One region of the Heliomicrobium gestii genome, then DNA from elsewhere that is predicted to be linked to it. Evidence: riboswitches for the same ligand, from Rfam matches in the RefSeq annotation. Region 1 holds a riboswitch; the other holds the start of a gene.
What was found. Region 1 has a riboswitch for thiamine pyrophosphate ahead of thiS (sulfur carrier protein ThiS). Riboswitches for the same ligand answer to the same signal wherever they lie in the genome.
Positions count from the first base shown of each region.

Region 1 (3,408 bases):
GTTGATCAGGTAATCGAGGGCGTCCTTGCCCGGCTTTTCGCCGGTGAGCAGGAGGATCTGTCGCAGCCCGGTGGCGGCGATGGCTTCGGCCTCCCCTTCGATCTCCGCCGTTGTCAGTTGCCGCCGCTCGATGTCGTTGCGGTGGTTGAAGTTGCAGTAGACACAGCGGTTGACACAGTAGTTGGCCAGGTAGATGGGCGTGTAGAGTTGGATGACGCGGCCGAAGTGCTGCCGCGTCAGGCGATGGGCTTTTTGAGCCATCGCCTCCAACCGCTCTGCGGCGGCGGGGGATAGAAGGGCCAGGAAGTCATGGGGCGAGAGGTAGTCTTTATTCAAGACGCCATCGACCTGGCGGAGGGAGACGCCCTCCAGAAATCGGGCAAAGTCAAAGCCCTCATAGGCTTCGATCTGTTCATAAAAAGAGTGCATGGGCCTAACTCCTCAAAAAGCCTGTCAGCGGCGAGCTGGCCCGGGCGTACTCGGTGGTTTCGCCCGGCTGGGCCAGGTAGGCGAGACGACCGGCTTCGACAGCCTGGCTGAAGGCGCGCGCCATGACGAGGGGGTTGCCGGCGGTGGCGATGGCTGTGTTGACGAGGCAGGCGGCAGCGCCCATCTCCATGGCTTCGGCGGCTTCGGAGGGCTTGCCGATGCCGGCGTCGACGATGACGGGGACGCGGCACTCCTCGATGAGGATGCGGACGATCTCCTTCGTCTTCAAGCCCCGGTTTGTGCCGATGGGCGCGCCCAGGGGCATGACGGCGGCGGCGCCGGCCCGCTCCAGTTCCTTGGCGGCATAGAGGTCGGGGTGCATGTAGGGAAGGACGACAAAGCCCTCTTCCGCGAGGACGCGGGTCGCTTTGATCGTCTCGTTGTTGTCGGGCAACAGGTATTTGTTGTCGGAGATGACTTCAATCTTCACCCAGTCGCCGCATCCGGCGGCGCGGGCCAGGCGGGCGATGCGGATGGCTTCTTCGGCCGTCCGGGCGCCTGAGGTGTTGGGCAGCAGGACACACTCCTTGGGGATGCAGCGAAGGATGTTGTCGCCGTCGCCGGAGAGGCTGACGCGCCGCAGGGCGACGGTGACGATCTCCACACCCGTCTGGGCGACGATGTCGCCGATGATGCTTTCGTCGGCAAACTTGCCGCTGCCGATGAACAGGCGGCTCTTCAGTTCCCGGCCGCCGATGACCAGTCGATCCATGGTTCAACCTCCTCCTACGAATGACAGGATTTCCAGGGTGTCGCCGTCGCTGATGCAGGTGTCGGGCCAGCGATCCCGGTGCAGGATCTGGCCGTTGTGCTCGATGACGACGACGGCAGGGTTCAGTTTGCGCTCGGCCAGAAAGGCGAGCAAGGGGGTGACGCCCGGCAATTCCACCGGGGCGCCGTTGACAGTAGCGCGCATGGAGGCACTCCTTTCCGCAATGACAGCGGGTTGACGTAAAGGGTAACGCTGAAGGGCAAACGCTGAAGAAGGGGAAAAACAAAAGGGCTTGCCGCAAAGGGCAAGCCGTTCAGAAAGCGAAAAAATGGGCGCTTCCGATTGCTTCCCTCCGCTGGTATGACCCAGGTCAGGTTCAAAGGGTTGAGAAGGGACCTTCTCTCTCAGCCGTGCGACGGCACCCCTAGCAAGGTGTGGATTGTGAAATTGTTGTGCAGTGAATTCGATGGTGACGACATAGATTATACGCCGAAAAACCGGCAGGAGCAAGCGGGTTTTAGAAGGTTTTTCCTTTCTATCGTCTCCTCCTCAACCTCCTCTGCCGAAACCGCTCCCCATCGCTCAAAAGATCATCCCGTATCCCGCGCCCTGTCAGGGATAAAAAGACATCATCCAAGGTGGGCTCATGGAGGCGGATCGCCTTCACCTGGTTGGGAAATGCGCTGAGAAAGCGCGGGATGAAAGCGTCGCCCTGTTCCACCTGAAAACTCAACGTATCGTCCGAAAGCACCGCTTCCATACCGAAGCGGTTTTTCAATTCCTCCGCCATAAATTCATTGTCGTCAGCGGTCAGCGTGATCCGGTCGCCGCCGACGGTCGTTTTCTTCAGATTTGTCGGCGTATCGAGGGCGATGATCCGGCCATGGTCGATGACGGCGATGCGGTCGCAGTGCTCCGCCTCATCCATGTAGTGGGTCGTCAGGAAGATGCAGAGCCCTAGGCTGTGTCGAAGGTGCAGGATATGTTCCCAGATGGCGGTGCGGGTCTGGGGATCAAGGCCGATGGTCGGCTCGTCTAAGAACAACACCTTTGGGTAGTGGAGGAGGCCCCGGGCGATCTCCAACCGGCGTTTCATCCCGCCGGAGTATTTCTTCACCAGATCCTTTTTACGGTCGGTCAGTTGAACCATTTCCAGAACGGCATCCATCCGCTCCTGCAAGAGACGCCGGGGCACGTTGTACAGCATCCCGTGAAAGTAGAGGTTTTCCATGGCCGTTAGGCGGTCATCGAGGGAAAAATCCTGAAAGACCAGACCGATCGACTGACGCACCTTCAAGGGATCCTTTTCCACGTCAAAGCCGTTCAAGACGGCCCGGCCTGAGGTGATCGAGAGCAAGGTGCAGAGGATCTTGATGGTCGTCGACTTGCCGGCGCCGTTGGGGCCGAGAAACCCGAAAATCTCGCCAGGCTTCACCGCGAAGGAGATGTCGTTGACAGCGGGAAAATCGTTGTACCGTTTGACTAAGTGTTCGACAGTGATAATATTATCCATAACACATGCCCCTTCGGTCATCCTGCCCTTTTCGGCGCGTTCATTATTACTGTGCTAATCCTATACTAACGAAAAGCGGCTGGAAGGGCAATCGAAGGAAAGGGCGGTTTCACCGGCAGAAGCGGAAATGAAATCAGAAGGTCATCAATGCAGAAGAGGGTGTCATCATTGGAAAATGTGCTGAAGACGATCTATGTCATCTGGTACCGCGAACTGATCCGGTTCATCCGCGAAAAAAGCCAGTGGGCCGGCATGATCCTCCAACCCACCTTTTATCTCACCTTTGTCGGCACGGGCATCGCCGCATCGATGCGATTTCGCGTCACCCCAGGCGCTGACGATGTGAACTACATGACCTTCATCTACCCCGGCATTATCGCCATGTCGGTCCTATTTACATCCATGTCCTCAGGCATCTCGATCATCTGGGACCGTGAGTTTGGCTTCTTAAAAGAGATCCTCGTCGCGCCGGTTCCCCGCTGGGCCATCTCCGTCGGCAAGGCCCTCGGCATCGGGACCATCGTCTGCTTCCAGGGCCTCGTCCTTTTGTGCCTCTCGCCGCTGGCCGGCGTGCCCATCACCATCGGCACGGCGCTGCTCGTCTTGCCCCTTTGCGCCCTGATCGGCTTTGCCATCGGGCTCTTGGGGATCTCCATCGCCGGACGGATGGAGTCGATGCAGGGATTTCAATTGA
Region 1 covers NZ_WXEX01000011.1:105,232-108,639, reverse strand. Annotated here, with positions in the region: gene thiH (2-iminoacetate synthase ThiH) at 1-429, opposite strand, end outside; gene GTO89_RS13060 (thiazole synthase) at 434-1,201, opposite strand; gene thiS (sulfur carrier protein ThiS) at 1,205-1,405, opposite strand; TPP riboswitch at 1,532-1,637, opposite strand; gene GTO89_RS13050 (ATP-binding cassette domain-containing protein) at 1,737-2,714, opposite strand; gene GTO89_RS13045 (ABC transporter permease) at 2,862-3,408, shown strand, end outside.

Region 2 (3,408 bases), on a different contig from region 1:
ATTATTATTGATCCGAATTGGAACCATCTGATCGGGGATGTTCAGGGGTGGCGTTGAAAGTCACTTGGACACAGGAAATGGCGTGCAAACGGGGGAGCCCGTTTGCACGCCATCTTTCTTTGCTTAAAAGGATTTTTCCTATTTTGCTTCCTGGTAGTGAGGGGTGGTCAATTCCTTCACATGCTCCTCGAAGAGCACCTTGTCGACAAAAACGGTCAGATGCCGGGTCAGGTCCAACTCGTAGGGCCGCTTCAGGGGGGCGCCGTCAGCGTCGTAGAGGAGGCGCACGACAGGCCGACTCTGAAAGGCCTTGTTCACGTCGACGACGACGCCGATGTCTCCCGTGTTCAGTTGCACTGTGCTTCCGATCGGGTAGATGGCGATATTCTGCAAAAAGATCTGAGATATGTTCGGGTCCAGTTCACGGCAACTGGCCGCCAGGATGATCTCGTGGGCCTGGTAGGGGAGGTAGCCCTTGCGGTAGACTCGATCGGCCACTAGGGCGTCGTACATATCGGCGATGGCGACGATGCGGGCGTATTCGTGGATCTCTTCCCCTTTGAGCTGGCGGGGGTATCCCGAGCCATCGAAGCGTTCCTGATGTTGGTAGGCCACATGGGCGGCCGCCAGGGAGAACTCGCATTGGTGACGGATGATCTCAAAGCCGTAGTCGCAGTGGCGGCGGATTTCAGCGTATTCCTCCGGCGTCAGCCGTCCGGGTTTGTTCAGGACCTCCAAGGGGATCAGCATTTTGCCGATGTCATGGAGGATAGCGCCGCAAGCCAGGTCGTACAGTTCGAGTTCGTTATATCCCATGGCGATGCCCGTCAATACGGACAGCACACAGACGTTGACAGAATGGCCGAAGGTGTAATCGTCAAAGGTGCGAATGTCAGCCACGTGGTACATGACATGACGGTTGCGCAGCACCTCGTCAATGATGTCAGAGGTGGCTGTCTTGACAGCCATCGGCTCTAAGCCTTTATCGGCGTGCAATTGGACGCGAGCGAAGGAGTGACGGATCGTCTGCACGGCGGCGAGCCGCACCTGCTCGCTGAGCACGTCGGGGACGGTTAGATCACCGATCACCTGATCCTTGATCAGGACTGCCGGTACACCCAACTCTTTCAGCCGCCGGATGAAGGGGGTGGAAAGAGTGATGCCGGCGCCAAGCAGGGTCCTTCCGTCAGCGCTGTAGATGCTGCGCGCCAGGATCATGCCCGGCTCAACGGATTCGATGGATACTTTTCTCAACCGGGCCGCCCCCTTTGCTAGTGGCATTGGTGCGCAACGGACGACAGGCCTCCATGCAAGCCTAGAGAAAGGCTCGGATAAAGACCTGAAAAAGCCGAGAAAAAGAGGCAAGAAAATTGAAGCGATTGGGCCATAAATCAGTTATAAATAATTCGCCTTCAAGAGACAAAAATCCTGCCCGTTTATTGGAGAAGGGATATTTCTATTCTTGTCGAATAGAACCAGCAGCAGGCAATCGGTAACTTCATAAGGTTTACCGCTAGGGGAGCCCGGACGATGCCCGGGCTGAGAGGGCGCCGGCGACAGCGGTGTCGACCCTTTGCACCTGATCTGGAGGAATGCCAGCGGAGGAAAGCGGATAACGCGAGTTTTTGGCGCGCGTATTCCCTTCCTGCATTCGGGAAGGGATTTCTTTATCCGTGCAGGGCAGAATCAAATGAGGAGGAGTATCGTCATGCAGTTAGGCAGAATCTATGGGACTCAGATGGAAAAGGCTCTGCGAGGGGAAGTTACACCGGAGATGGTCCAGGTGGCCGAGTCGGAAGGGTGGCAGCCGGAAGCCTTGATGGCGGAGATCGCCGCCGGGCGGATCGTCATTCCGGCCAACAATCGCCGTCCTCGCGCTTCCTATTGCGGCGTGGGCCGGGGCCTGCGAACGAAGGTTAACGCCAATATCGGCACGTCAAAGGGAACGTCGGGCATCGAATTTGAAAAACGCAAGCTCGACATCAGCATCGAGTGCGGCGCCGACGCCGTCATGGACCTGAGCACCGGCCCCGATATCGATGGCGTGCGCCGTGCGCTGATCGCTGATTGCCCCATCGCCTTCGGCACGGTGCCCATCTACCAGGCGACAGTGGAGGCCCAGGAATTGAAGGGCGCCATCATCAACATGACAGAAGAGGATATCCTGCGGGCTGTTCAAAAGCAGGCTGAAGATGGCGTCGATTTCATGACCATTCATTGCGGGCTGACGATGGAGGCGTTGGAACGGCTGCGCAAGCACCCGCGCATCACTGATATCGTCTCCCGCGGGGGCTCCTTCTTGACGGGCTGGATGATTCATCACCAGCGTCAAAACCCCTTCTACTCCCAGTTTGATCGCATCCTGGAGATCGCCAAGGAGTATGACATCACCCTGAGCCTTGGCGACGCGCTGCGGCCCGGCTGCATCGCCGACGCCACGGACCGGGGCCAGGTGCAGGAACTGATGGTTCTCGGCGAACTGGTCCAGCGCTGCCGCGCCGCCGGTGTGCAGGTGATCGTCGAGGGCCCCGGTCACGTGCCCATGGATCAGGTGGAGATGAACATTAAACTGCAGAAACGGCTCTGTGAAGAGGCGCCCTTCTATGTGCTCGGCCCCCTGGTCACCGACGTGGCGCCGGGGTATGATCACATCACCTCGGCCATCGGCGGGGCCATCGCTGCGGCGGCCGGCGCCGACTTCCTCTGCTATGTGACCCCGGCGGAACACCTGAGTCTCCCGACTGAGCAGGATGTCCGCCAGGGCGTCATCGCCTCCCGCATCGCCGGTCATGCCGCTGACCTGGCGAAGGGGATCAAGGGCGCCATGGATTGGGACAAAGCCATGGGCAAGGCCCGCAAGGATCTTGACTGGGGCGAACAGCGCCGCTTGTCGATGGATCCGACGGCCTTTGACAAACATCCCCATACGCGTGATAAGACCGGCTGTTCCATGTGTGGTCCCTACTGCGCCATGCGCATCGTCAGCGATTATCTGGGCAGACCGGCAGGCTCCTGCTAACCGTTCCTGCAGGGGTCAGTGAAAAAGGGTCACACTGCAGGGGGGAGAGCGCTTCTTCAGGGTGTCCTGTCGCCATGGGGGAATCGTTCCAGAGGAGGAATCGCGATGAGGGACTGGGTTGGGAGTTGCCTCGCCGAAAAACTGGCGATCATGCGGGAGAGACGCCCGCTCATCCACCACTTGACGAACTACGTGACGATGAATGACTGCGCGAATATGGTGTTGGCGACGGGGGCTTCGCCGGTGATGGCCCATGCGCCGGAAGAGGTGGCCGAGATGGCCGCCATTGCCGGCGCGCTCGTCCTCAACGTGGGCACATTGACCCTCCCCTGGATTGAATCGATGATGATCGCCGGCAAGGCAGCCAATCAGGCCAGTGTGCCGGTCAT
Region 2 covers NZ_WXEX01000007.1:135,458-138,865, reverse strand. Annotated here, with positions in the region: gene GTO89_RS09940 (KamA family radical SAM protein) at 1-11, shown strand, start outside; gene GTO89_RS09935 (HD-GYP domain-containing protein) at 139-1,254, opposite strand; TPP riboswitch at 1,506-1,624, shown strand; gene thiC (phosphomethylpyrimidine synthase ThiC) at 1,709-3,019, shown strand; gene thiM (hydroxyethylthiazole kinase) at 3,125-3,408, shown strand, end outside.
Region 2: linked by a shared signal. The riboswitch ahead of thiC (phosphomethylpyrimidine synthase ThiC) and the one ahead of thiS (sulfur carrier protein ThiS) in region 1 are both predicted to bind thiamine pyrophosphate.